Regions from separate parts of the Luteibacter sp. P4_D7_3 genome, predicted to be linked through region 3. Evidence: riboswitches for the same ligand, from Rfam matches in the RefSeq annotation. Region 3 holds a riboswitch; each other region holds the start of a gene.
The links. A riboswitch is a leader RNA that binds a small molecule or an ion and turns the genes downstream of it on or off. The one in region 3 is predicted to bind cobalamin.
Positions count from the first base shown of each region.

Region 1 (5,909 bases), on a different contig from region 3:
TGGCCAGCACGCCATCGCGCGCGTGCTGACCGCGATGAAACGGATCGCCCCACGCGGACACCGTTGCGAGCCCCAGCGATTGCCGGAAGCTTCGCACCGCTTTCGTCCAGGGCGAGGTTACCGTTTCGCCGATGCGACGCACCCAGGCACCACGCCGGGGCGACGATCGCAGGAACCGGTCCAGCCACTCGATGCCCGTGGCGGGTGGATCGAAGGCAGAAAGAAAGACGGCAGGCGACAGCGCCGCCGATAGCCAGGTGATCCGTCGGGTCTCGCCAAGGATCTGTCCGGCGAACGCCAGCGTGGAGGTGACGATGGCATCCGCATCGGCACAAACGGGCGCGAGCGCCGCATAGCTGCTCGCGACGTCCGCGGCGGCGAGGTCGCGAACCACGAAGCGCGGTCCGCGCCAGGGATGAAAGGCCCTCGCCGCGAACGCCGCCTTGTCTTCGGGCTCGGCGATGCCGCTGGCGAGCACGAAATCGAGCCCCGCCTCGCCCACGGCGTCCCGATGAATGCCGTGGGCGCCAATCGTCACACGATACCCACGCTGCCGAAGCTCCCGCCCCGCGGCCAGAAACGGGAAAAGGTCGCCCTGCGAGCCGACCGTCGCCATCACGATGTGTCTTGCGGTCATGTGGCGCTCCCTGGGTGTCGGCACATGGTCGCCGCCAGGATGTCGAGGCGATGCATCGCCATCGATTGACTTCAGGCGTCCATACGGCTAATTTTCCGCCCGTTAGCGGTCTTTATCTCTTTATTCGAATAGAGAGATAAAGCCAAGAGGGAAGCCGGTGTCAATCCGGCGCTGCCCCGCAGCGGTATGTGGAGACGAGTCCGTCACAGGCACTGGATCGAACGGGATCCGGGAAGCGACGAACAAGGCGGCACCAGCCCGGTGCCACATCCACGAGCCCGAAGACCTGCCGCCGACCGGACCGTTCGCGCCGTCATGGGCGCGGACGGTCCGCCCGACCTGGATGGGCGCTCCGCAAGGGGCGGCATCCGGTTCGCCCGCGGGGGCGAAGGTCGACGGCTAGCCTGCATGACGCCCCACGCCTGCCATGCCTCGTCGCGGCAGTCCGCGTGCGTTCGCGACCAGCCGCCCTTCCCTCCTCTTTGCCACGAAGAGGAATTATCCATGCCACACGTAACTTACCCGGGCTTCCCCCGCATCGGCCGACGCCGCGAACTCAAGCGCGCCCTCGAGAGCCACTGGAAGGGAGAAAGCCGCGCCGACGAACTGCTCGCCGTCGCGCGCGAACTGCGCCAGCGCCACTGGAAGCTCGCTCGCGACGCCGGGGCCGACAGTGTCCCGGTAAACGACTTTTCCCTCTACGACCACGTGCTCGACGCGGCCGTGCTGGTCGACGCCATCCCCGCGCGCTACCGCGAACTCGCCTCCCGCGACCCCCTGGCGGGCTATTTCGCGATGGCCCGCGGCCATCAGGACGGCGATGTGGATCTGCATGCCCTGGAGATGACCAAGTGGTTCGACACGAACTACCACTACATCGTCCCGGAGCTCGAGGCGGGACAATTCTTCACGGCACGCCCGGACAAGGTCGTCGCCGAATACCGCGAGGCCATCGCCGCCGGTCACGTCGCACGCCCTGTCCTGCTCGGGCCCGTCAGCTTCCTGCGCCTGTCCAAGACCGTCGATGGCAGCGATCCGCTGGCTCTTCTCGACGCCCTGTTGCCGGCATGGTTGAGTGTCGTCGATGCCGTCGCAGCGGCAGGCGCCGATTGGGTGCAGGTGGATGAGCCGACGCTCGTGCTCGATCTGGACGCGGAGTGGCGCGAGGCTTTCCGGCGCACCTACGCGGCTATCGCCGCACACGGCCGCGTGCGCGTCCTGCTCGCCACCTACTTCGGTGAGCTCGGTGCCAATCTCGAACTTGCCACATCGTTGCCGGTTGCCGGCCTGCACGTCGATCTTGCCCGTGCGCCCGACCAGCTGGACGCCGTACTCGATGCCCTGCCGGCCGACCGGGTCCTTTCCGCCGGCGTCCTCGATGGCCGCAACATCTGGCTGAGCGATCCGGCGACCATCCTTCCCCGCGTGGATCGCCTGCTCGCACGCCTCGGCAGCGATCGCCTGTGGCTGTCGACGTCGTGCTCCCTGCTGCATGTGCCGATCGACGTTTCCGAAGAAAAGCACCTGCCGTCACACCTCGCCGAATGGCTGTCGTTCGCGCGGCAGAAGATCGCCGAGCTGCGTCGCTACGCGGATGCCGTCGCGGGCGACGAAGCCGCGCGGAAAACGCTGAATCGCCAGCACGAGATCGTCGTCGGCCGCCAGAGCTCTGGCGAGGTAGTCCGTGCCGACGTTCGCGCCCGCGTACGCCAGCTCACCCCACAGTTCGGCCAGCGTCGTTCGGCCTTCGCCTTCCGCGCGGCCGTGCAGCGTGAGCGCTTCGACCTTCCCGACCTGCCGACGACGACGATCGGCTCGTTCCCGCAGACCAACGACCTGCGTATCGCCCGCGCCGCCCACCGTTCGGGCAAGCTCGACGACGATGCGTACACCGGCATCCTGCGCGACGAAGTGCGGCGTGTCGTTCGCTTCCAGGAAGAGGCCGGCATCGACGTGCTGGTGCACGGCGAGCCTGAGCGCAACGACATGGTCGAATACTTCGGCGAGCAGCTGGCCGGTTATGCGTTCACGTCGCTCGGCTGGGTGCAGAGCTACGGCTCGCGCTGCGTCAAGCCGCCGATCATCTATGGCGATGTAGCGCGTCCCGCACCGATGACCGTGGCGTGGTCGGCGTATGCACAGTCTCTCACCGACCGACCCATGAAGGGCATGCTCACCGGCCCGGTAACGATGCTGCAGTGGTCGTTCGTGCGTGACGACCTCCCCCGATCGGACGTTTGCCGGCAGATCGCCCTGGCCTTGCGCGACGAAGTGCACGACCTCGAGAAGGCCGGCATCGGCATCGTCCAGATCGACGAACCGGCGTTGCGTGAAGGTCTGCCGTTGCGTCGCGCGGAGTGGGACGCCTACCTGGCATGGGCGGTCGATGCGTTCCGCATCACGGCCGGTGGGGTCAGCGACTCGACCCAGGTGCACACCCACATGTGTTACTCGGAGTTCAACGACATCATCGAGGCCGTGGCCGCCATGGATGCCGATGTCATCTCGATCGAGACCAGCCGGTCGCGCATGGAGTTGCTCGACGCGTTCACCCGCTTCAAGTATCCCAATGGGATCGGTCCGGGTGTCTACGACATCCATTCACCCCGCGTGCCGACCGAGGTCGAAATGGCCGACCTGCTCGCCCGGGCCCTCCAGGTGCTCCGACCCGACCAGCTCTGGGTGAACCCCGACTGCGGATTGAAGACCCGAGGCTGGCCCGAGGTCTCCGAGGCCCTGAAGGGCATGGTGGCGGTGGCGAAGGCCGCCCGGGAGCGCCTGGCCGCCGTGGCCTGACGGCACCCGCCTGGTAGGAGCCGATTTATCGGCGATCCCGCGCCATCGGGCAACGCCCTGGCGCCCCCGGATCGCCGCTGAAGCGGCTCCCACCAGGCACCGCGCAGCCGTTCGGACGGCCCGGGCGCCTGAACATCCATGCAATCGTCACCACCCCGGCGTACCCTTCCCTCTGCAAACCCGGCAAAGGCCGTGTATCATGGCGCGCCCCCATTTATCTCTTTATCCGTAAAGAAGGATATATACCTGCGATGAGCAACTTCCTCTTCACCTCCGAGTCGGTCTCCGAAGGCCATCCGGACAAAATCGCCGACCAGATCTCGGACGCCGTTCTGGACGCCATCCTGGCCCAGGACCCGCGTGCCCGCGTGGCCTGCGAGACGCTGGTGAAGACCGGCGTCGCCATCGTCGCGGGTGAAATCACCACCAGCGCCTGGATCGACCTCGAAGCGCTGACCCGCAAGGTCATCCTCGACATCGGCTACAACTCCTCGGAAGTCGGCTTCGACGGCGAAACCTGCGGCGTGCTGAACCTCATCGGCAAGCAGTCCCCGGACATCAACCAGGGCGTGGACCGCAAGAAGCCGGAAGAACAGGGCGCTGGCGACCAGGGCCTCATGTTCGGCTATGCCACCAACGAGACCAGCGAATACATGCCGGCGGCGATCCACTACGCCCATCGCCTCGTCGAGCAGCAGACCAAGGTCCGCAAGAAGAAGAACTCGCCGCTGCCGTGGCTGCGCCCGGATGCCAAGAGCCAGGTCACCCTGCGCTACGAGAACGGCGAAGCCGTCGCCATCGACGCCGTCGTGCTCTCGACCCAGCACGATCCGGACGTGAAGCAGAAGGACCTCATCGAAGGCGTGCGCGAGCTGATCCTCAAGCCCGTGCTGCCGGCGAAGCTGCTGCACAAGGGCACCAAGTTCCACATCAACCCGACCGGCAAGTTCGTCATCGGTGGCCCGGTGGGCGATTGCGGCCTGACCGGCCGCAAGATCATCGTCGACACCTACGGCGGCTGGGCCCGTCACGGTGGTGGTGCGTTCTCGGGTAAGGATCCGTCCAAGGTCGACCGCTCGGCTGCCTATGCCGCGCGTTACGTCGCCAAGAACATCGTCGCGGCCGGCCTCGCCGACCGTTGCGAAATCCAGGTCAGCTACGCCATCGGCGTCGCCGAGCCGACGTCCATCTCGGTGACCACCTTCGGCACCGGCAAGATTGCCGACGAGAAGATCGAGAAGCTGATCCGCAAGCACTTCGACCTGCGTCCGTTCGGCATCATCAAGATGCTCGACCTGGTGCACCCGATGTACCAGCAGACCGCTTCGAACGGTCACTTCGGCCGCAAGCCCTACGAGATGACCGACAAGAACGGCAACACGTTCACGGCGTTCTCGTGGGAGAAGACCGACAAGGCCGAGATCCTGCGCGATGCCGCGGGTCTTGGCGTGAAGGCTGCTCGCGGTAAGTAAGCGGTTCGCGACAGGTGACACGAAGACGGGCGCCAATTTGGCGCCCGTTTTTTTTGTGCCGTGCGAGCGTCAGGACGGTTGTCGGCGACATCGTGATCCCTCAGGCGGCCGTTCGCGAGGCAGCAAACCAGCTTCTCACGTCGGCAACCACGGCGGCCCGATGGAACTCGTCACTGAAGGCACGCTGCGGAACCACCATGGCGTTTCCGTTGGCTCCTACGATGACCAAGCCTTCAGGCGTCTCCGCCATGCCGCGGATTTCCTTCCAGGGCTTCGACCCGGACTTGCGTCCAATCGTGGTGGACCATCCCTCGGGCGTCAGGTGCAACGTGCGCTCCTGAGGCTTGAACATGATCTGGGGAAATGCCGCGAGGCAGATAACGACGACGGGGAGCCAAACCGCAAACCACAGTGCCATCGACACCAGTGTGTTGTTGCTGCAAAGCCAGGCAAGGTCGGCGGCGACAATCACATGGATCACCCAGAACTTCTTTCTCCAGGCGCGCCAGTAGATCCGCCAGATCTCGACGCGAGACGAGCGGTAGCGCAACGTATGCGTGTCGTTGTCCGGCACGATGTCCATGGTCGTCATAGGCCCCTCCCCAGGCAGCATCGTATCCGGCGGTAGCCCGCACGCGCCAGATCGCCCGTGGAAGCCACTTAGCCGCGGATGTGACGTTCGAATCATCACCTGTGGCACAGTGCAGTGAATCCGACTGGAAGCAGACTCCGGGCCGTCGTCGTCGGCCATGACATCGGCACCATGGTGGCCTATGCCTACGCAGCCCGTTATCCGGACAAAACCGAGCGCCTGGTCGTGATGGATGCGCCCGTTCCCGGCATCCCTCCCTGGGACCAGATCGTGCGCTCGCCATTGCTTTGGCACTTCGATTTCGGCGGTCCCGACATGGAGCGCCTGGTCGCCGGACGCGAGCGAATCTATCTGGATCGATTCTGGAACGAGTTCGCCGGCGACCCGAGCAAGATGGACGAGGGCACGCGTC
Region 1 is NZ_JBFUIT010000016.1:8,165-14,073, forward strand. Features, by position in the region: gene AC1DSN_RS03310 (glycosyltransferase) at 1-637, opposite strand, end outside; cobalamin riboswitch at 727-945, shown strand; gene metE (5-methyltetrahydropteroyltriglutamate--homocysteine S-methyltransferase) at 1,142-3,433, shown strand; gene metK (methionine adenosyltransferase) at 3,685-4,905, shown strand; gene AC1DSN_RS03325 (YcxB family protein) at 5,006-5,497, opposite strand; gene AC1DSN_RS03330 (alpha/beta fold hydrolase) at 5,612-5,909, shown strand, end outside.
Region 1: it holds a riboswitch for cobalamin, as region 3 does, so the genes downstream of both, metE (5-methyltetrahydropteroyltriglutamate--homocysteine S-methyltransferase) here and AC1DSN_RS02995 (CoA-acylating methylmalonate-semialdehyde dehydrogenase) in region 3, are expected to answer to the same signal.

Region 2 (11,341 bases), on a different contig from region 3:
AGCGATCCTTGAAGGTCATCCAGCCGTTGCCGGTCTGGGCCAGCGAACGCAGCATGCGGGCGTAGAGCTCGCGTGCCTTGATCGACTTCGACGCGAGGCCTTCGGCTTCGGCCTTTTCATAGGCGGCGTCGAAGGTCGGGCCCCAGGTGTCGACGAAATGCGGGACGATCTTCGGATCGAACAGCGACCAGTCGCCGTCCAGTTCCACGCGGCGCATGAACAGGTCGGGGACCCAGTTGGCCAGGTTGAGGTTGTGTGTGCGGCGCGCGTCGTCGCCGGTGTTCTCGCGCAACTCGAGGAACTCCTCGATGTCCGCATGCCAGGATTCCAGGTACACGCAGGCCGCGCCCTTGCGCTTGCCGCCCTGGTTCACCGCGGCAACCGAGGCGTCGAGCGTTTTCAGCCAGGGCACGAGGCCGTTCGAATGGCCGTTGGTGCCTTTGATCAGCGAACCGCGCGAGCGGATGCGCGAGTAGGCCAGGCCGATGCCGCCAGCGAACTTCGATAGCTGGGCCACGTCGCCATACTTGGCGTAGATGGATTCCAGCGCGTCCTGCGGGGAGTCGAGCAGGAAGCACGACGACAGCTGCTCATGCGCGGTGCCGGCGTTGAACAGGGTCGGCGAGCTGGCCAGGTACTCCAGCGACGAGAGCATGCGGTACAGCTCGAGCGTCTCGGCCACGTCGTTGCCGCCGAGCGCGCAGGCGATGCGCATGAAGAAATACTGCGGCGTTTCGATCACGAAGCGCTTGGTCGGGTGGCGCAGCAGGTAGCGGTCGTACACCGTGCGCAGGCCGAAATACTCGAAGCGACGCGAACCGGTCGTGTCGATCGCATCGTTGAGCTTGCGCGCGTTGATCTGCACGAAGTCGCGGAGGCGCTCGTTGAGGATGCCCAGGTCGAAGCCGGTCGAGATCGACTGCGAGAAGGACTGGATGTCCTGGCCCGACACTTCCTTGTCGACGAACGCGGCGAGCAGGCGCGCGGCGAGCTGGCCGTATTCCGGCTCTTCGGCCGTGAGCGCGGCCGAGGTGCGGATCGACAGCTGGTCGAGTTCCTGGGTGGTGGCGCCGTCGTACAGGCCGCCGATCGTCTTCAGCGCCACGCGCATCGGATCGACCGCAAACAGGCCATCGGCGCTGCGCGTCACCGCGCGCACGATTTTGTTCACGTCGACCACTTCGTGGCCGCCGTTGCGCTTGGTCACGCGCATCTGTCCGGGGTTGTGCGGCGGCGTCAGCGCGAAGGCCGGCGGCGCGTCGTTCTTGTAACCGGCGGCAGGCGCCTTGTCGGTTGCTGCGGAGGGAGTGGCGGCCGCGTCGGCCGTCTCGGTGCGCTCGCGCGCTGCGGAATCCATCGTCGTCATTGTGTTGGCAGCCCCATGGCCTTGGTCAAACCTCCGTCCCGAGGGTCGGCTCGATGCGATGGGGGCAAAACACGGGAAATGTCGGGGACGGAGCGCCTTTGAAGGCCTCCGGTCCGCGACGTGCTTCCCCGCGGAAGCCGTCACCACTATCGAGGCCTCTCGGGCACCGATTGCTGGCAGGTCTTCGGACTCGTGGACGTGGACCTTGCGGTCCGCCTACCCGTCGCTTCCCAGTCCCCGAAGGACCAGTGCATTGAACGGGATCGTTTCCACTTACCGCTGCGGGGCAGTTCCGGATTCACACCGGTATTCCCTATTAAGTCCGACGGGCAGTCGCGCCTCTCCGGACACCAACGAGACACACGATATAGCTGGCGAAGGGGTGCGTCAACACAAGATGTAGGGTGTTGGCGTAGGTGGTTGATCGGCTGGGGAGTCCCTGTTGTCAAGCGTTTTTCGACGGCTCGCCAATGAAGGTTCTGTGAAGGCCGTCTACACAAAGGGAACCACAATGAACCGATAAAATCGCCGCCCACCAGCCTCCCACGATTGCTCGACAGATGCCCTCATCGTTCGCATTGCAGGACCAGACTCTCCTTTCCCATGCGCTCGATGCCCTGCCATTTGGCTTTGCGGCCGTGTCGGCTTCGGGAGAGCTGCTCTACGCCAACGCCTGGGTGACCGCCCGCTTGCGCGAACACGAGCCTTCGGGGTTCCTCGGCCTGTGGGACCCCGACAGCCGCGATCGCCTTGTCGCGGCGCTGCCGCTGGTCATACCAGGCAACGGCGTGCGCGAGCTGGCCCTCGCCACGGTCGATGGAGCCCACGTGCGGGTATCGCTCGAAGCCCGGCCGGGTTTGCCAGCCACCGCGGCGGTGACGATCCGTTCGGCGGGAGAGGGCACCGACGGCTCCGGTGCCGCCGAAGATCGCCGCGTTGCCCTGATCGAGATCGGCAACCTGCTGCGCGATCTGGAAGATCCGATCGATATTGCCTACCGTGTCGCCGAGGTACTCGGCCGGACGCTGAAGGTGAGCCGGGCCGGCTACGGCACGATCGACCCGGTGGCCGAAACCATCACGGTGGAGCGAGACTGGAATGCGCCAGGGATCCAGACCCTCGCCGGCGTACTGCACTTTCGCGACTACGGCAGCTACATCGATGAGCTCAAACGTGGCGTGACCACGGTGATCACCGACGCCCGGACGGACCCACGCACGGCTGCCACCGCCGATGCCCTGGCCGGCATCACCGCCTTGTCCTTCATCAATATGCCGGTGACGGAACGGGGCGGCTTCGTCGCCCTCCTGTACCTCAACCACGCGGACCCTCGCGACTGGTCCGAGGAAGAGATCAGCTTCGTCAGCGAAGTAGCCAGCCGCACGCGCGTGGCCGTGGAACGGCGCCGTGCCGAGCACGAGCTCCGGCTACTGGCCAAAGATCTCGAGCGCCAGGTCGTCGAGCGTACCTACGAGCGCGACCGGGTCTGGACTCTCTCCAGCGACATCCTGGTCGTGGCCGACACCGACACCCGCCTGCTATCGGTCAATCCGGCGTGGACAACCATCCTGGGCTGGAGCGAGCGCGACACGTTAGGTCGTTCCTATCTCGACTTCGTTCACCCGGAAGACATCTCGCGCACCCAGGACGAAACCGGCCACCTGGCCGATGGCGAGACCACGCTTCGCTTCGAGAACCGCTATCGCACCGCCGACGGTGGCTTGCGCACGCTCTCGTGGCGAGCGGTGCCCAGCGAGGGCCTGATCTTCGCCGTGGCCCGTGACGTCTCGGCTGAGCGTGACCGCGAAGCAGCGCTGGACGTGGTCCAGGAGCAGTTGCGCCAGGCGCAGAAGATGGATGCGATCGGTAACCTCACCGGCGGCGTGGCCCACGATTTCAACAACCTCCTCCAGGTGATCAGCGGCAATCTGCAGTTACTCGCCGCCGACGTCTCCGGGAACGAACGCGCGGAGCGTCGCGTCGCCAATGCCATGGCGGGTGTCACGCGCGGCTCCAAGCTTGCCGCACAGCTGCTCGCGTTCGGTCGCCGCCAGCCGCTGGCACCCAAGGTCGTCAACATCGGTCGCTTCGTCCGCGACATGGACGAACTGTTGCGCCGCGCGTTGGGCGAGGCCATCGAGGTGGAAACCGTGATCGCCGGCGGGTTGTGGAACACCCTGGTGGATCCCTCGAACGTGGAGAACGCGCTGCTCAACCTCGCGATCAACGCGCGCGACGCGATGAACGGACAGGGTCGCCTCACCGTCGAGGCAGGCAATGCCTTGCTCGACGACGCTTACGCCAAGGGCCATGCCGACGTCCGCCCGGGCCAGTACGTGATGCTCGCCGTGACCGATACCGGTACGGGCATGCCGCAGGAGATTCTTGGACAGGTGTTCGAGCCGTTCTTCACCACCAAGCCGGAGGGGCGCGGTACGGGGCTGGGCCTGTCCATGGTCTACGGCTTCGTGAAGCAGTCCGGCGGGCACGTGAAGATCTATAGCGAGCCGGGCGAGGGCACCACGGTGAAGATCTACCTGCCGCGCTCGACCCAGGGCGAAGACCGCGTGGTCGAGCTCGACGAGGAGGGCGTACGCGGCGGCGATGAAACCGTACTCGTCGCCGAGGACGACGAAGCCGTGCGCGACACCGTGGTCGGTCTGCTCACCGACCTGGGTTACCGCGTGCTCAAGGCGCGCGATGCGGAAAGCGCACTGTCGATCATCGAAAGCGGCATTGCGATCGACCTGCTGTTCACCGACGTCGTCATGCCGGGTCCACTGCGTAGCCCGGAACTGGCGCGCAAGGCGGTCGAGCGGCAGCCTGGCATCGGCGTGCTTTTCACCTCCGGGTACACCGAAAACGCCATCGTGCACGGCGGCCGCCTGGACGAAGGTGTGGAGCTGCTGAGCAAGCCGTATTCCCGCGAGGCGCTGGCGCGCAAGATTCGCCATGTGCTCGCCGGGCGCGTACCGCGCGCGCCGGTCGGCCCCCTGGCCGCGCCAGCACCCTCGTTACCCCCGCCCCATGGCCTTCCGGCGTCCTTGCGCATCCTGGTAGTCGAAGACGATGCGCTCATCCGCATGGCAGTCACCGAGATGCTGGAAAGTCGTGGGCATACGGTCTACGAAGCCGGGGATGGTCACGAAGCCATGCGCTTGCACGGTGCGGAAGCCATCGACATCCTGCTCACCGATGTCGGCCTGCCCGGGATGAACGGCGTGGAAGTGGCTGAGCGCATGCGCGAGGTGCAGCCGTCGCTGCCAGTGCTCTTTGCCACTGGCGACCAGACCGCCAATGGCGTCCAGCGCGACGCGCGCACGGCGATCATCGTCAAGCCGTATGGGGTCTCCGATCTGATCGATGCGATCGGACGGATTACGCGGCCGGCGTAGGCTCAAGGCAACATATGCCCTCCGGTCACCCCGTAGGTCTCCCCGGTAATAAAGCTGGCCTCCTGCGAAGCCAGCAACACATACACCGGCGCGCACTCCACCGGCTGTCCGGGTCGCTTCAGCGGCACGTTCTTGCCGAACTCCACCAGCTTCTCCTGAGGCTGTCCGCCGCTAGGCTGCAGCGGCGTCCATACGGGTCCCGGCGCCACCGCGTTCACGCGGATGCCCTTCTCGGCGACCTGTTTGGCCAACGCCTTCGTGAACGCGACGATCGCCGCCTTCGTCGGCGCGTAATCGAGGAGGATGTCCGACGGCTCGTAGGCCTGGATCGAGGCGGTGTTGACGATGGCGGCGCCGGGCGGCATGTGCGGTAACGCGGCCTTGCACAGCCAGAACAGCGCGAACACGTTGGTCTGGAATGTTTCCTGGAACGCCGCACTTTCCAGCTCGTCGATGGACTTGGCAAACTGCTGGCGTCCGGCCACATTGGCGAGGATATCCAGGCCACCCAGCTCCTTCACGGCCTTCGCGATCAGTTGTTTGCAGAACGCCTCGTCCTTCAGGTCGCCGGGCACGCCGATCACGGTATGGCCTTCGCCTGTAAGCAAACCGATCACTTCGTCGGCGTCTTTCTGTTCCGAGGGCAGGTAGTTGATCACCACGCTGGCGCCTTCACGCGCAAAGGCGATCGCCGCCGCGCGTCCGATACCGGAGTCGCCTCCGGTGACCAGCGCCTTGCGATCCTTCAGGCGGCCATTGCCGCGATAACTGGTTTCGCCGTGATCGGGGCGCGGCACCATCTCCCTGGCGAGGCCGGGCGCGGGTTGCGGCTGCTTGGAGAAGTCCGGCTGCGGATACTGCGTGCGCGGGTCGCGCATCGCATAAGGGTCGTACGTCGCGTGCTTTGCCATGGGGAAAACCTCTGGGGGAGGCTTTCCGGTTTACGGGGCGGAACGTCCATGTCCCGTCCACGTCATGTCATTTGCCCATGCCGCCGAGCATGCTCTTGCCCTGCTTGAGCACGGCTTTACAGACCTTGTGCGTGAGCTTCTCTTTCATGTCGCCAGTGGGCGAGTTGTCCGAGCCGACCGCGCCGCCAAGGTCGAGGGTCTTGCCATCCTTGGACTTGAGCAAGCCCTTGGCGCCGTCGAGATAGCCCGCGTCCTGCGTTGGCGCGGCAGCGGCCGTGGACGACTTGCCGCCGAGCTTGCCCAGCAGCTGGTCCTTCACCCCCGAGGCGCCACTGTCGCCCCCGAGGTAGTTGTTGGTCACGCAATACTGCAGGATGCCAGCGGCATTGCTGGTACTGCCCGATGTCAGCGAACTGGTAGATCCACCCATCATCCCCTTAAGGCTGTCGAGCTGCGCGGCGGAGGCAGCGCCCGAGGCGACGGTGAGAGTGAGGGCGATACCGGCGAGGACGGTCTTCATGACGTTGGCTCCGGAATTTCGAGGTCCGGAAGGGATAAACCTTCGCGCGTTAGATGGATGTATGCGACCGGAGCCGCAGCGCCTTCCTGGCCGGTTATGCTCGGACGTTTCATCCCCCGACAGGTCCCGGCCTTGCCAAGCATCCGCCCTCTCGTGCTCGCCATCGTCCTCGCGCTCCCCGTGGGACTTTCGCCCCCCGTAGGAGCCGCTTCAGCGGCGATGGGTGCCGGCGTCACGGTCCACGCCCCCCGCGTCGAACGCACGGATACACCGACCTACGTCGACGCCACGACGCCGCGATTCTCCTGGCTCATCGACTCCCGCACCAACGGCACACGACAGATCGCCTACCGCATCATCGTGACGCACGAAGGCCGGCCGGTATGGGACAGCGGTAACGTAAGTTCGGCGCGTTCCTTCGACATCGACTATGCCGGCCCGGTCCTGCAGCCAGGCCAGCGTTACGAATGGCGTGCAGACATCCGTACCACCGACGGCGGTGGCAGCGTGGCATCGCACTTCGATACCGCGCTCGACGAAGCCGGTTGGCATGGTGCGCAATGGATCGGCAAGGCCGACCCGGAAAGCCTTCCGGCACCGTTGCTGCGCAAACCGTTCCACGTCGAGGCAGGTGTCGAGCGGGCGACGCTCTACGTCGCAGCGGGTGGCTACGCCGACCTCTCCATCGATGGTCGTCCCATCAGCGACGCCGTGCTGGCCCCTGGTTTCACCGATTACGACAAGCGCGTGGAGGTCGTAGCCACCGATGTCTCGCTGACGTCGGGCGAGCACGTGCTCGCTGCCGAACTCGGTCGCGGCTTTTATGGCATGACCAATCCCAATGTCTGGCATTGGGAGCGCGCGCCATGGCATGGGCAGCCGCGCATGCGTACCCTGCTGCGCGTGCGGTACGCCGATGGGCGCGTACAGGACATCGTCAGCGACGATAGCTGGCGGGTTGCCGACGGCCCTACGCGGGTCGACGATCTCTACGGTGGCGAAACGTACGACGCACGGGAAACGATGCCCGCAACGTGGATGCCGGCTACCGTGCTTCCCGCACCACGAGGCAAGCTCGTGGCACAGACGGAACAGCCGATCCGCGTAACCGACACGCTGCACGCCACGTCCGTCACGGAGCCGAAGCCTGGCGTCTTTGTCTTCGCTTTTGCGCGCGTCATCGCAGGCTGGGCGACGTTCGACGCGACGGGGCCGGCAGGGACGACGATCACCGCGCACTACGGCGAGAAACTCATGCCGGACGGCACGGTGGATGCGCGGGATGAACACCACTACTTCAAAGCAGGCTTCCAGACGGATCGCCTGACGCTTGCCGGCAATCACGAACCATGGCATCCGCGCTTCTCCTACAAGGGCTTTCGCTACGTGCAGGTTGAAGGCTGGCCGGGCGGCGAGCCCGCGCTCGGTGCCGTTACGGCGCAGGTCGTTCATACCGACGTCGACGTCACCGGACGCTTCGAAAGCGCCAACCCGCTGCTCGACTGGATCCATCGCGCCGCGGTCGACACCCTGCTCAACAACCTGCATGGCATACCCACCGACACGCCGATGTACGAAAAGAACGGCTGGACCGGCGATGGCATGCTCGGTGCAGATATGTTCCTGCGCAACGTCGATGCCGATCGTTTGCTGGCGAAGTGGGTGCGCGATATCGCCGACACGCGCAAAGCGGATGGCGCACCGTTGCTGATCGCGCCGAATCCCGGCTGGGGCGATGTTCGCGCACCCACGTGGCATGCCGCCTATGTGCTCGTGCCCTGGTCGCTGTGGATGCATGCCGGCGACCGTCGTCCCATGGAAGAGCACGTCGACGGTATCGCGCGTTACGTGGCGATGGAGAATGCGCGTTCTCCCGGCGGCATCGCCGACACTGAACTGGGTGACTGGGTGAGCCCGGAAACCGATCCGGGCGGCGAGAACGCACCCGAAGACAAGCGTATCGCCGCCACGGCCTACCTGTACCGGATGCAGCGGGTGACCGCCGGGATGCTTCGTGTGCTGGGCGACACGACACGGGCGGCTCGCTTCGATGCGCAGGCGGATACTGTGCGGGACGCTTTCAATGCGCACTTCCTGGATCGCGCGGCCGGCCGTTATCGCGGCGACGGCGACCAGGGCTACCGGCAGGCCCACAACCTGCTGGCGCTGGCCTTTGGACTGGTGCCCGACGGGTTGCGCGATCGCGTTGCCGCCGGTGTGGCGGCGGATGCGAAGGCTCGTGGCGATCATCTCGATACGGGTGCCTTGGCAACCAAGATCATCCTCCCCGTGCTCACGTCCACCGGTCACGTGGATGAGGCCTGGCGTATCGCGACGCAGGTCACGTTTCCCAGCTGGGGCTACTGGCGAGACAACGGGGCGACCAGCCTGTGGGAGCACTGGAAGCTGGCGTCGCGTTCGCGGGGGCACTATTTCCTCGGCACCGTCGACGACTGGCTGTTCGGCGACGTCGCCGGACTGCGGCCGCTGGCGCCGGGTTGGCAGCGTATCGAGGTACGGCCGGCCGCTACCGCCTGGCTGGACCATGCCTCCGCCGCCGTGATGACGCCTTATGGCGAGGCCTCGGTGGCCTGGCGCAAGGTGGACGGACGGGTGGAACTGGATGTGCATGTGCCGGTGGGGGCCGAGGCGGTGGTGGGATTGCCGGGGCGGTCGGACGCGGTCGTCGGGTCGGGCGACCATCATTTGTCCGCTCCGTAGGCATCGCCGATGAATCGGCTCCTGCCTTGTTCATAAAAGTGCCGTAAAGACCTGCGATTTCCCGCCGCTAATGCATAGACGGGGAAGTAGAGCAGGGTGACGGTCCATGTCCGCATTGAAGAACTGGTTCGGCCGCACGACGTTGAACACGCGGGTGTGGATGGTCATGACCGTGCTGGTGCTGGGCCTTGTCGGCCAGACGGTCATGTCAGGGATCGAAAGCCGCCGCGTGCAGATGGCGGACCTCGCCAATACGCTGGAGCAACATGTGACGGCGGCGATCGCCATCGCGGACGCGTACCACGCTCGTGCGGAGAAGGGACAGACGAGCGATCTCGAAGCGCGCATCGCCGCACTCGATGACATCCAGGCCATGCGCTGGTCCCACAACACCGGTTACGTCTTCGCCTTCGATTCGGCGCTGACCATGCGCATGCATCCGCTGCGCGCCGCCGATATCGGCAAGAACATTCGTGACGACGTGGACGGCAAGGGCTTCCATCAGTACGTGGCCATGCTCGACGCCGATACGAAGGACGGCCACGGCATGACGCGATACACGCAGATCATCCCCAAGACCAACGAGCTGAAAGACAAGATAAGTTACTCGAGCTGGTACAAACCCTGGGACCTGCACTTCATCTCGGGTGCCTACTTCGACGACATCGATGCCGCTTTCCGGGCCCAGTTGGAAAAGGACTTGCTCAAGTCCGCGGCCATCGCGGCGCTCGCCTTGCTGGTGGTCTGGCTGTCGATGAGCAGCATCCGTGCCACGGTGGGCGGCGAACCGCGCGACGCAGTGCAGATCGCCAGCCGCATCGCCGGCGGCGACCTGCGCAACGACGGCGGCGAATACGCACCGGCCAGCCTGCTGGGTGCACTGGAGCGTATGCGCGGCACCCTCTCCTCCATCGTTTCCGAAGTGCAGCAGGGCGCGCACGTGGTTGCCACGACATCCGCCGAGATCGCCCGGGGAAACGACGATCTATCCCATCGTACGCAGGAGCAGGCCTCCAGCCTCGAGGAAACCGCGGCATCGATGGAAGAAATGACGGCGACGGTCAAGCAGAATGCGGAGAACGCGAACGCGGCCGACCGTCTCTCGCGTCACGCCAGGGGCGAGGCGGAGAAGGGCGGCGCCGTGGTTGGCGAAGCCATGGAAGCGATGCGGGAGATCGGCGATTCCAGTCGGCGCATCGGCGACATCGTTGGCCTGATCGACGAGATCGCCTTCCAGACCAACCTGCTCGCCCTCAACGCCGCCGTGGAAGCGGCACGTGCCGGCGAGCAGGGCAGGGGCTTCGCGGTGGTGGCGGCGGAAGTGCGCCGGCTGGCCCAGTCCAGCGCGGCAGCGTCGCGCGAGATCAAGGGCCTGATCGCCGAAAGCGGCGAACGCGTGGAGGTTGGTGCGGCGCTGGTCGAGCGGTCCTCGGTCGCCTTGCGTGACATCGTCGCCAGCGTGAAGAAGGTGACCGACATCGTCGCCGAGATCGCGGCGGCGAGCGCCGAGCAGTCCGCGGGCGTGGATCAGGTGAACCTTGCGATTGCACAAATCGATCAGGTCACCCAGGAGAACGCGGCGCTGGTGGAAGAGGCTGCGGCGGCCGCCAAATCCATGCAGGACCAGGCGCACTCGCTGAGCGATCAGGTGGCGTTCTTCACGGTCGACGGCGGTGCCCATGTCGAGGGGTTGGCTCGTGCGTCGTCGGCAGAGCGTGCAGCCTACGATCTCAGCTTCGGCCAGGCCGGCACGGCGACGAAGGGTAGCAACGCCCGGGCCGCATTCGCCTGAGGTGACAAAAGATCACTAAACAACTGAAAATAAGTCGCTTCAGTCATTAGTCCCAGCGGCCTATCGTTCTCCTCGTCCCTATCAAAACGAGGAAAAACGCCATGTACGCTATTACCGGAATCACCGGCCAGGTCGGCACCGCCCTGGCTGACGCCCTGTTTGCCGCAGGCAAGCCTTTCCGCGCTGTGGTCCGCGATGCGGCCAAGGGAAAGGCCTTTGCCGACCGCGGTGCCGAGGTGGCCATCGCCGAGATCGACGATACCCCGGCGCTGGCGCGGGCCTTCGAAGGCGCCGAGGCGGTCTTCATCCTGCTCCCGCCCGTGTTCGATCCGTCGCCAGGCTACCCGGAGTCGAATCGCAGCATCGCGTCGATTCGGGACGCCCTGCTCGCCGCGCGGCCGGATCGCGTCGTGGTCCTGTCGACGGTCGGCGCGCATGCCACGGAAGAAAACCTGCTGTCGCAGCTGGGTCGGATGGAAGACGTCCTCGGCAAGCTGCCCATGCCGGTGACGTTCCTTCGCGCGGGCTGGTTCTTCGAGAACGCCCAATGGGATGTCGCCTCCGCCCGCGACGCGGGTGTTATCGACAGCTACCTCTACCCGCTCGACCGCAAGCTACCCATGGTCGCCACGAAGG
Region 2 is NZ_JBFUIT010000001.1:80,077-91,417, reverse strand. Features, by position in the region: gene AC1DSN_RS00380 (ribonucleoside-diphosphate reductase subunit alpha) at 1-1,357, opposite strand, end outside; cobalamin riboswitch at 1,525-1,736, opposite strand; gene AC1DSN_RS00375 (hybrid sensor histidine kinase/response regulator) at 1,927-4,761, shown strand; gene AC1DSN_RS00370 (SDR family oxidoreductase) at 4,764-5,672, opposite strand; gene AC1DSN_RS00365 (DUF2501 domain-containing protein) at 5,740-6,192, opposite strand; gene AC1DSN_RS00360 (family 78 glycoside hydrolase catalytic domain) at 6,325-8,913, shown strand; gene AC1DSN_RS00355 (methyl-accepting chemotaxis protein) at 9,020-10,705, shown strand; gene AC1DSN_RS00350 (NmrA family NAD(P)-binding protein) at 10,807-11,341, shown strand, end outside.
Region 2: it holds a riboswitch for cobalamin, as region 3 does, so the genes downstream of both, AC1DSN_RS00380 (ribonucleoside-diphosphate reductase subunit alpha) here and AC1DSN_RS02995 (CoA-acylating methylmalonate-semialdehyde dehydrogenase) in region 3, are expected to answer to the same signal.

Region 3 (11,341 bases):
GATCAAGCCCGACTATGCGATCGGCTCGCATGTCGCGCCACTGGGCCTGCTGATGTCGGCCAGCAACGGGCTCCCGGCGAACTACCAGGGCGGCGCCTTCATCGGCGAACACGGCAGCTGGGATCGCTCACCGCTGAGCGGTTACGAGGTCGTCTTCGTGGCGTTCAAGGACGGCACGCCGGTCGGCAAACCCGTGTCCGTGGTCAGCGGCTTCTACTCCAAGGATGAGAAGCAACTCTTCGGCGCCCCCGTGGGCCTGGTGCAGGACAAGGAAGGGGCGATCCTGGTCGCGGACGATGTCGGCGACACGGTCTGGCGCGTGACGGCGGCCGCCGCGAAATAGGCGGTACAAGCCGTTGTAGGAGCCGATTCATCGGCGATAAGGCCGCGCTACGTAGCCGTGCCTTATCGCCGATGAATCGGCTCCTACAAAGAGCTGACGTTTACTCTCTCTGTGGGAGCCGCTTCAGCGGCGATAGCCGGGTTGCCCCGAACCCCATCGCCGGCAAAGCCGGCTCCCACAAAACTCAGGCTGTTACCTGGCGTTCTTTTTCTTTTCGTCCTTGATGGCTTTCTTTTCTTTCATCGTCTTTTCCGGCTTTTTCTTGTCGCTCTTCTTTGAATCCAGGCCCTTGCTCATATCGCCTCCTCAGTCAGGGTTACCACGCGTGTCGCGCGCCTGATGCAAGATTACGCCAATCCGCGGTATCGCAGCGCGTCTACGAAGAGCGTAAGTGCTGACGACATGTGCCGACGATTGGGGTAATAGAGGTGGTAACCCGGGAACGGGGCACACCAGTCCTCCAGCACGGTAATCAACTCTCCGGCCTCGATGTATGACCGGGCCATATCTTCCGGTACCCAGGCCAGTCCCAGGCCGTCCCGCGCCGCCCGCAGGATGTGCGCCGTGCTGTTGAGGGTCAATTGGCCTTCGACGCGAACCTTGATCTCGCGGCCCTCCTTCTCGAACTCCCAGGGGAACAAGGTGCCGTAGGTGGGCAGACGGATGTTGATGCAGTTATGCGCGGTGAGGTCTTGCGGCACGGTCGGCCGGGAACGTCGTTCGAAATACGACGGCGCGGCGACCACCACCATCCGGAAGTCCGGACCGACGCGTACCGCGATCATGCCGTTGCCGACCTGCCCGCCCAGACGGATACCGAAGTCGTAGCGTTCGGCGACGATGTCGACCAGTTCGTTGTTGGCGGATACCTCGACCTGGATATCCGGGTAGCGCGGCAGGAAGGTCGCCAGCATCGGTTCGAGTACGGCTTCCACGGCGTGTACCGAGGTGCTGATGCGGATCGCCCCGGCCGGTTTCTCGCGGAACGAACTCAAACCCGTCAGCTCCGCCTCGATGTCATCGAACATCGGGCCGATGCTGGTGACCAGCCGTTGCCCTGCTTCCGTCGTCGACACGCTGCGCGTGGTGCGGGCGAGCAGGCGCACGCCGAGACGGCCCTCGAGTTTGCGGATGGTGTGGCTAAGCGCCGACTGGGTGGTGTCCAGTTTCGCGGCCGCGCGGGTGAAGCTGCCTTCCCGGGCAACGGCAAGGAAAGCGACGAGGTCGTGGAGATCCTTGCGCATGACACGTGAAACCCACTCATGAATGGCGCAAGGATTTTAGCATCCGGAACACCCGTGCTGGGCTACAGCGAGGAATCGCCCCATTCCGGCACCCCCTGGGAGTCGATTCATGAATTCTGGCTATGAGACCAAGCCGGTTTGACCGGCTAGTCGCGTGAGCACCGGGCCCCTAGATTGGTCAGCTCACAGAGGACACGACATGCAGACACGCAAACTCGGATCGACCGGCCTCGAAGTTTCCGCCATCGGCCTCGGCTGCATGGGACTGCGCTTCGGCTACGGCCCCGCCACCGAACGCGAACCGGCCATCGCCCTGATCCGGGCGGCGGTCGAGCGCGGGGTAACCTTCTTCGATACGGCCGAGGTCTACGGCCCGTTCACCAACGAGGAAGTCGTTGGCGAGGCACTCGCCCCCTTCCGCGACAAGGTGGTGATCGCCACCAAGTTCGGCTTCGACGTTGGCGGTGTGCCAGGCGCACTCAATAGTCGCCCCGAACACATCAGGGCCGTTGCCGAGGCCTCGTTGAAGCGCCTGCGCACCGATGTGATTGACCTGTTCTACCAGCATCGCGTCGACCCGTCCGTACCCATCGAAGAGGTGGCCGGCGCGGTCAAGGACCTGATCGCCGAAGGCAAGGTGAAGCACTTCGGCCTGTCGGAAGCGGGCGTGCAGACCATCCGCCGCGCTCACGCCGTGCAGCCTGTGGCGGCCCTGCAGAGCGAATACTCGCTGTTCTGGCGGGAGCCGGAAGCCGAAGTGATGCCGACCCTGGAAGAACTCGGCATCGGCTTCGTTCCTTTCAGCCCGCTGGGCAAGGGCTTTCTTACCGGCAAGATCGACGCCGCTACGAGCTTCGACAGCAAGGACTTCCGCAACAGCGTGCCGCGTTTCTCTGCGGAGTCGCGCAAGGCGAATCAGGCACTCATCGATCTGCTGGGTACCATCGCAAACGCGAAGCACGTCACGCCGGCACAGATCGCGCTCGCCTGGCTGCTGCACCAGAAGCCATGGATCGCGCCGATTCCGGGCACGACCAAGCTGCATYGACTGGAAGAGAACCTAGGTGCGGCCGACCTCGCACTCAGCGACGAGGATCTGCGCGACATCCACGACTCGGTCTCGAAGATTCCGCTGCAGGGAGAGCGTTATCCGGCCCACCTGCAGGCGCTCGTCGGCCGCTGAGTTCTACCGCACTGCAGCTTGAGCGGTTCGGCCACCCGGCTACACTCGGGAGATCACAGGTGTCCTGTCGTCGCTTACGCGGCGCGCAGGGTGAAACGGGAAGCCGGTGCGGATCGCGAGATCCTATTCCGGCGCTGCCCCCGCAACGGTAAGCGAGAACACCCGACGAGAGACCACTGCGCTAGCGCGGGAAGGTGTCGGGGTGGTGCGGTACGCATCGCTCGCAAGCCCGGAGACCGGCCTGTGCAGGCGCCTTAGGGTGCCTCCTCGGGTGTTGCGGCGGGCAACCGGACGGGCTGATACGGCGCGGCCACCCGCTGCTCCGGGTCCTCTTGTCTGCTCCGCAGCACCCATTTCGCGGGTGAGCGTACGGAGCAGGACCATGAACAAGCTGGACTCAGTTGCGGCCGATGTCGCGACCGTAAAGTTGCTGATCGACGGCGTCTTCGTCGAATCCCAAACCACCGAATGGCGCGATGTCGTCAATCCCGCCTCACAGGCCATCCTCGCGCGCGTGCCATTCGCCACGGCTGACGAGGTGAACGCTGCCGTTGCCGCCGCCACGCAAGCGTTCAAGACCTGGCGCAAGACGCCCATCGGCGTACGCGCGCGTATCTTCCTCAAGTACCAGCAACTGATTCGCGAGCACATGGGCGAGCTGGCCACCCTGCTCAGCGCCGAACAGGGCAAGACCCTTCCCGACGCGGAAGGCGACGTGTTCCGGGGCCTCGAAGTGGTCGAGCACGCGGCCGCCATCGGCAACCTGCAGCTGGGCGAACTCRCCAACAACGTGGCCGGCGGCGTCGACACCTACACTCTCCTGCAGCCGATTGGTGTCTGCGCGGGTATCACGCCGTTCAATTTCCCCGCGATGATTCCGCTGTGGATGTTCCCGATGGCGATCGCCACCGGCAACACCTTCGTGCTGAAGCCGTCCGAGCAGGACCCGATGGTGACGATGCGCCTGGTGGAACTGGCGCTCGAAGCCGGCGTCCCGAAGGGCGTACTCAACGTGGTGCACGGCGGCGAAGACGTGGTCAACGCGATTTGCGACCACGCCGATATCAAGGCGGTGTCCTTCGTCGGCTCCACGCGTGTCGGCACGCACGTCTATCACCGTGCATCGCAGACCGGCAAGCGGGTGCAGTGCATGATGGGCGCGAAGAACCACGCCGTGGTGCTGCCCGATGCCAACAAGGACCAGACGCTCAACGCGCTCGCGGGCGCGGCGTTCGGCGCGGCGGGACAGCGTTGCATGGCGGCTTCGACCGCGGTGCTCGTCGGCGAGTCGCAATCCTGGATAGCCGACCTCGTAAGCAAGGCGAAGACGCTGAAGGTCGGCGCAGGCAACGCCGCCGATACCGATGTCGGCCCACTGATTTCCTGTGCGGCGCGCGAGCGCGTCGAGGCCTTTATTGCCTCGGGTATCGAGCAAGGCGCCATCCTCGAGCTCGATGGCCGCAAACCGCGGGTGCCGGGCTTCGAGGACGGCAACTTCGTCGGTCCGACCATCTTTTCCGGCGTGCGACCCGGCATGCGCATCTACGACGAGGAAATCTTCGGGCCGGTGCTGGTCATCCTTGCCGCCGACTCGCTCGACGACGCGATCGCGCTGGTCAACGCCAATCCGAACGGTAACGGCACGGCCGTGTTCACCCAGTCCGGTGCCGCTGCGCGTCGCTTCCAGGAAGACATCGACGTGGGCCAGGTGGGTATCAACGTGCCCATTCCCGTCCCGGTACCGCTGTTCTCCTTCACCGGCTCGCGCGCCTCGAAGCTGGGCGACCTCGGCCCCTACGGCAAGCAGGTCGTCATGTTCTATACCCAGACCAAGACGGTGACACAGCGCTGGTTCGACGACGACACGCTACACGTCGGCGTCAACACCACCATCAGTCTCAAGTGATGGCCGCGGTCATGGATATTCCCCGGACACCACCGCCACAAACGGACCTGAGCGAAGACCAGCTCGCGTTTCGCGATGCCGCGCACGCGTTCGCCCTGGCCGAGCTTGCGCCACATGCGGCGCGCTGGGACGCAGAGAGCGAGTTCCCGCGTGAGGCGATAAGCAGGGCCGGCGACCTTGGTTTCTGCGGCCTTTACGTTGACGAAAAGGCCGGTGGCACGGGGCTCACGCGCCTGGATGCGACCATCGTCTTCGAGGAACTCGCTGCCATCGATCCCTCGACGGCCGCCTTCATCAGCATCCACAACATGGCCACCTGGATGCTCACCGCACACGCGACGCCGGCCCTACGCGACATATGGGGACCGCTTCTCGCCAGCGGCACGAAGCTGGCGTCGTATTGCCTCACCGAGCCGGGCGCCGGCTCGGATGCCGGGTCATTGAAAACCCGGGCCGAGCGTGACGGCGACTCGTATGTGATCAGCGGCAACAAGGCGTTTATCTCCGGCGCCGGAGCGACGGACATGCTGGTGGTGATGGCACGCACCAGTGAAGGCGGCGCACGCGGCATAAGTGCCTTCGCGGTGCCGGCGTATTCTCAGGGTATCGGCTATGGGCGCAATGAGGAGAAGCTGGGCTGGCACAGTCAACCGACGCGAAGCGTGAGCTTCGACGGCGTGCGTATTCCCGCGGACCATCGACTGGGTGCCGAAGGCGAAGGTTTCAAGATCGCGATGAAGGGACTCGATGGCGGGCGCCTGAACATCGCTGCATGCTCGCTCGGCGCCGCCCAGGGCGCACTGGATGCAGCCCGTCGCTACATGGGTGAGCGCAAGCAGTTCGGCAAGAAGCTGGGGGAATTCCAGGCCTTGCAGTTCAAACTTGCCGACATGGCCACGCAGCTCGTCGCCGCACGCCAGATGGTGCATACGGCGGCACGCAAGCTGGATGCCGGCAGCAGCGATGCGACCGTATGGTGTGCGATGGCCAAGCGCTTCGCCACGGACGCCGGTTTCACCATCTGCAACGATGCCCTGCAGATTCATGGCGGCTATGGCTACATCCGCGAGTACCCGATCGAACGGCTGTTGCGCGATTCCCGCGTGCACCAGATCCTCGAGGGTACCAATGAAATCATGCGCGTTATCATCGCGCGTCACCTGCTCAATACCGAAGAGGAACTGCGATGAGCGACACCGCGACGCGCTACACCGGGCTTACGCTGGAGATCGACGGCCACGTGGCCATCGTCACGCTGGCCAATGCCCCAGCCAACGCCTGGACCCGCGATAGCCTGGTCGCCTTGCGCCACCTCGTCCACGACCTCGACGCCAACCGCGATATCTATGCGCTGGTGGTCACGGGCGAAGGCGAGAAGTTCTTCTCGGCCGGCGCCGACCTCAAACAGTTCGCCGATGGCGACAAGGCCGTGGCGCGAGAAGCCGCTCGCCGCTTCGGCGAAGCGTTCGAGGCCTTGTCCGCCTTCCGCGGGGTGAGCATCGCAGCGATCAACGGTTACGCCATGGGCGGCGGTCTCGAATGCGCCCTCGCCTGCGACCTGCGCATCGCCGAGGAACAGGCTCAGCTGGCGTTACCCGAAGCTGGCGTCGGATTACTGCCGTGTGCGGGTGGCACGCAGAACCTCGCGCGTCTGGTCGGCGAAGGCTGGGCCAAGCGAATGATCCTGCTGGGTGAGCGAGTGGATGCGGCAACGGCACTGCGCATCGGTCTGGTCGAAGACGTCGTGCCGAAAGGCGAATCGCGCGCTCGCGCCATCGCCTGGGCGCTGCAAGCCGGCAAGCAGAGTCCGACCAGCGTCGCGGCATGCAAACGGCTGGTCCAGGCCACGCGCACGCAAACCCACGCCACGGCCCTGGTCAGCGAACGCGAAGCCTTCGTGGATCTGTTCGACAGCCAGGACCAGAAGGAAGGTGTGCTCGCCTTTCTCGAAAAGCGCGCACCGACGTGGAAGAACGCATGAGCGACGTGACTCTCCCGCCCTCGGCCGAAGCACCGGTGCTCTTCGAGGAACGTGTTGCCGGTAACGGCAAACGCATTGGCGTTGCCACGCTCAACGCACCGAAGACCCTCAACGGTCTTTCACTCGACATGGCACGGCTGCTCGACGAGCGGTTGCGCGCTTGGGCTGGCGACGAGGCCGTCGCCTTGGTCGTGCTGCAAGGCGCCGGTGAGAAAGCGTTCTGCGCGGGGGGCGACCTGCACAGCCTGTATCGGTCCATGCGCGACTACGAAGCCAGCGGTAGCGGCGACGTGAGGAACAACGCCTACGCCAGTGACTTCTTTTCGGTGGAGTACCGTCTCGACTACCTGATCCATACATATCCGAAGCCCATCCTTTGCTGGGGCCACGGTATCGTCATGGGCGGCGGCATCGGCTTGATGGCAGGCGCGAGCCACCGGGTGGTGACGGAGCGCTCGCGCCTCGCATTCCCGGAGATCACCATCGGCCTGTATCCGGACGTCGGCGGTAGTTTCCTGCTGCACCGGGTGGCGGAAAAGGCGGGCATTTTCCTTGCCCTCACAGGCGCGCCCCTGAACAGTGGCGACGCCATTCATGCCGGCCTCGCCGACGTGCAGCTACCGGTAGCCAGTCGCGAGCATCTCGATGCGGCCCTGCTCCTTGCCGCATGGTCGGACGATAACCAGCGCAACGCGCCCCTGCTCACGGAGGTGCTCGAGCGCTTCGCCGTGCCGCCGACGTCCGGTCCTTTGCAGGACCACCGCGCCGCGATCGCGTCTGCCTGTGCACACGGCGACCTCGGCATGGTCGTTGCCGCGATCCAGGCCATGCCAGGCGACGATCCATGGCTGGTCACGGCGAGGCAGACGCTGGACGCGGGTGCGCCCGGTTCCGCACGATTGGCCTTTGAATTACAGCAGCGCGCTTCGCATCTGTCGCTGGCCGACACCTTCCGCCTCGAATACGTGGTCTCCCTGCGCTGCGCCGCCCACGGCGACTTCGCCGAAGGCATCCGCGCCTTGCTGATCGACAAGGACCGCACGCCGCGGTGGCGTCCGGCGACCCTGGCCGACGCGACGCCGACGTGGGTCGCACCCTTCTTCATTGCGCCCTGGAACGCCGGCGAGCATCCGCTGCGCGACCTGGGCAACGACACCGCTCCGAGGAATGAACGATGAGCCGCATCGCCTTTATCGGCCTGGGCAACATGGGTGGCCCGATGGCTGCCAACCTGCTCAAAGCCGGGCACACGCTGCATGTTTTCGACCTTGCCGCCGAGGCGGTTGCACAGGCCGTATCCCACGGCGCAAGCGCCGCGAACACGGCAACGGACGCCGTGCAGGGCGCGGAGGTCGTGATCTCCATGCTGCCGGCCAGTCGCCATGTCGAAGGGCTGTACCTGGGTGAGTCCGGGCTGCTCCGGCACATTGCCGATGGCGCACTGGTGATCGACTGCAGCACGATCGCTCCCGCGTCGGCGCAGAAGGTCGCCAGGGCGGCTGGCGAACGTGGGCTGACCATGATCGATGCGCCGGTTTCCGGTGGCACGGCGGGTGCGGCAGCGGGCACGCTCACCTTCATCGTGGGCGGCGAGAGGGACGCGCTGGAGCGGGCGCGCCCCGTGCTGGCCAACATGGGCAAGAACATCTTCCACGTCGGCGCCAGCGGTGCGGGCCAGGTGGCCAAGCTGTGCAACAACATGGCGCTCGGGGTCATCATGGCGGTCACCGGCGAGGCGATCGCGCTCGGTGTCGCCCACGGACTGGACCCCGCCGTGTTGTCGCAGATGATGGCCGTGAGCACGGCCCGCAGTTGGGCCACCGAAGTCTGCAATCCCTGGCCGGGTGTTCTGGAGAACGCACCTGCCTCGCGCGGCTATACCGGCGGCTTCGGCAACGACCTCATGCTCAAGGATCTCGGACTCGCGGCAGAGGCGGCGATGGGCGTGGGCGCATCGATTCCGCTCGGCGAACTCGCGCGCAATCTCTACGCCATGAACAGCCAGGCGGGTCATGGCGGGCTGGACTTCTCCAGCGTCGTGAAGCTCGTCGCAAAGCCCTGAGGACAGGGCGCTGGCGTGGCATGTGAGCCGATTAAACGATATATTCGGCTCATTTGATGAGCCGAATAGCATCGGCATTCGGCTCATCGGGTCAGAGAGAGGCGACATGACCGACCCCCAATGGATCTGGCAACACACTGACTGGCCGGCCTTTCGCTGGCACGGTGACGGTGTGCCAGCCCTTTTGCGAGCGTGCCAGTTGGCTCAGGGACGCCTACTGGGCGCGGTGGGTTCGGCCGGTGCCGAGGCGGGTCTCGAAACCGAGTTGGATTCCCTCCTCCAGAACATCATCACGTCCTCCGCCATCGAGGGCGAGCCACTCAACGCGGCCTCGGTACGGTCATCGCTGGCAAGGCGACTCGGGCTCCAGGGTGAGATGGATGGACGCAGCACGCCGCGCAGCGAGGGCCTGGCCGAGCTGATGCTTGACGCCACCCAGCACTACACGCAGCCGCTCGACCTCCCGCGGCTGTTTCATTGGCACCACCTGTTGTTTCCGGCGCGGGAGACATGGCTTCCGGTACGCATCCGTATCGGTGAGCTCCGGGGTGACGCGCCGATGCAAGTCATTTCCGGCCGCCTCGACAAGCCGACCGTGCACTTCGAGGCCCCGCCACGCGAGGGCCTGGACACCCAGGTCAACGCCTTTCTCGCATGGTTCGAGTCGAGTGCGCGGACATCGACGCTCGACCCACTCCTGCGCGCCGGCATTGCCCACTTCTGGTTCGTGACGCTACATCCCTTCGACGACGGCAACGGGCGACTTACGCGCGCGATCACCGATCTGGCACTGGCCCAGGCGGAACATCAGGCCATCCGCTTCTACACCATGTCGGCCAGCATTCTTGCCGACCGCTCCGGCTACTACCGCGTGCTCGAACAGAGCCAAAAGGGCGACCTCGACATCACGGAATGGCTGGTCTGGTTCCTGCAGACGTTGCTGAACAGCCTCGAGCAGGCACTGTTGCGCATCGACCGCGTGCTCGACAAGGCGCGGTTCTGGCGCGAGCACGGAGACCACGTGCTTACGGCGGAACAGCGCAAGGTGATCAATCGTCTGCTCGATGGTGGTGAACGCGGCTTCGCCAATGGCATCAACGCCTCGCAGTACCAGGCCGTGGCAAAAGTCTCGAAGGCCACGGCGACGCGTCACCTGGGCGACCTCACGGAAAAAGGTCTACTGCGCCGACTCCCCGGCGGGGGCCGCAGTACGCGCTACGAGATCGATTGGGCGGAGCGCTCGATGCGATGACGACGAGGCTCTCTGCGAAAGCACCGCGCATGGCGACCTTCGGATCCGCGATCCGTCTCTGGCTTGGCATGTTGCTCATTGCCGTCATCGCGGTACTCGCGTCCGTGCTGATCGGCGGCGGAGACTCGACCGTCGCCGCATCGTGGCAGGGCCTCGTGTCGTCGATGGATACGCCCATGCATTCGATCATCTGGGAACTGCGCCTGCCCCGCTCCATCGCGGCGTACGGCGTGGGAGGCCTGCTCGCGATGTCGGGCTGCCTGATGCAGATCCTGGTACGCAACCCGCTGGCCGATCCCTATACGCTCGGCCTTTCCGGCGGGGCCTCGGTGGGCGCCCTGGGCGCCATGCTGGGGGGACTTGGCGCCGTGCTGATCGCCGCGGGCGCGGCGTCAGGCGCGCTGCTCGCCTGCCTGGCCGTGTTCGTGCTCGGCCATCGCGATCTGTTGTCCCGCCAGCGTGCCGCGCAACGCGAAGACTCCACCGACCTCATCCTGATCGGCGTGATGCTGGCGTCCGGCTTCGGCGCCATCGTCAGCATGATGCTGGTGCTGGCGCCGGACAAGAACCTGCGCGGCATGCTGTTCTGGATGATGGGCGACCTCAGCGGCGTGGCCAATCCGTTGCTCCCCGTGGTCAGCCTGTTGCTTGGCGTGCTGTGCGTCGTACCGCTCGGGCGGCAGCTCAACCTTCTCGGTCGCGGCGAAGAGTCCGCCAGCGCGCTTGGCGTTCGCCCCAACGTAGTGAAGTCCGCGATCTTCGTCATCGCTTCGCTGGCGACCGCCGTCGCGGTGACGACCGCCGGTACCGTGGGCTTCGTCGGGCTGGTGGTTCCGCATGCGCTGCGCCGTGTCATCGGCAATGACCAGCGCGTGCTGATTCCCGCGTGCGCGATTGGTGGCGGCATCGTTGTCGTCGTGGCCGACACGATCTCGCGGATCGTCGCCGATCCCATCCAGCTACCGGTCGGCGCCGTCATGGCGGTAATCGGCGTACCGACCTTCATGTTCCTGCTGGTGAAGCGCCGATGAGCAGCGTTCTCGCCACTGAGGCCGTCAGCCTCTCCGTACGAGAACGCATGCTGGTGCGCGAGTTGAGCATGCGCGTCGAACCCGGCCAGGTCTGGTGCGTGCTCGGTCCGAACGGGGCGGGCAAGTCGACCTTGCTGCGTGCGCTTGCCGGCCTGCGCGAACCCGACCAGGGACGCGTGCTGCTGGGCGACCGCGATATACGGGCGTACCGGCCGATCGAGCTTGCCCGCCTGCGTGGCTTCCTGCCGCAATCCATCGTCGACGCCTTCAGTCTTACCGTGATGGAAGCGGTGGTCGCCGCACGGCACCCTCGGCTGCCGTTCTGGGCATGGGGCGACG
Region 3 is NZ_JBFUIT010000014.1:166-11,506, forward strand. Features, by position in the region: partial or broken gene AC1DSN_RS02980 (PQQ-dependent sugar dehydrogenase) at 1-343, shown strand, start outside; gene AC1DSN_RS02985 (LysR family transcriptional regulator) at 691-1,587, opposite strand; gene AC1DSN_RS02990 (aldo/keto reductase) at 1,787-2,770, shown strand; cobalamin riboswitch at 2,811-3,029, shown strand; gene AC1DSN_RS02995 (CoA-acylating methylmalonate-semialdehyde dehydrogenase) at 3,153-4,676, shown strand; gene AC1DSN_RS03000 (acyl-CoA dehydrogenase family protein) at 4,688-5,866, shown strand; gene AC1DSN_RS03005 (enoyl-CoA hydratase) at 5,863-6,657, shown strand; gene AC1DSN_RS03010 (enoyl-CoA hydratase/isomerase family protein) at 6,654-7,835, shown strand; gene mmsB (3-hydroxyisobutyrate dehydrogenase) at 7,832-8,719, shown strand; gene AC1DSN_RS03020 (Fic family protein) at 8,826-9,971, shown strand; gene AC1DSN_RS03025 (FecCD family ABC transporter permease) at 10,001-11,002, shown strand; gene AC1DSN_RS03030 (ABC transporter ATP-binding protein) at 10,999-11,341, shown strand, end outside.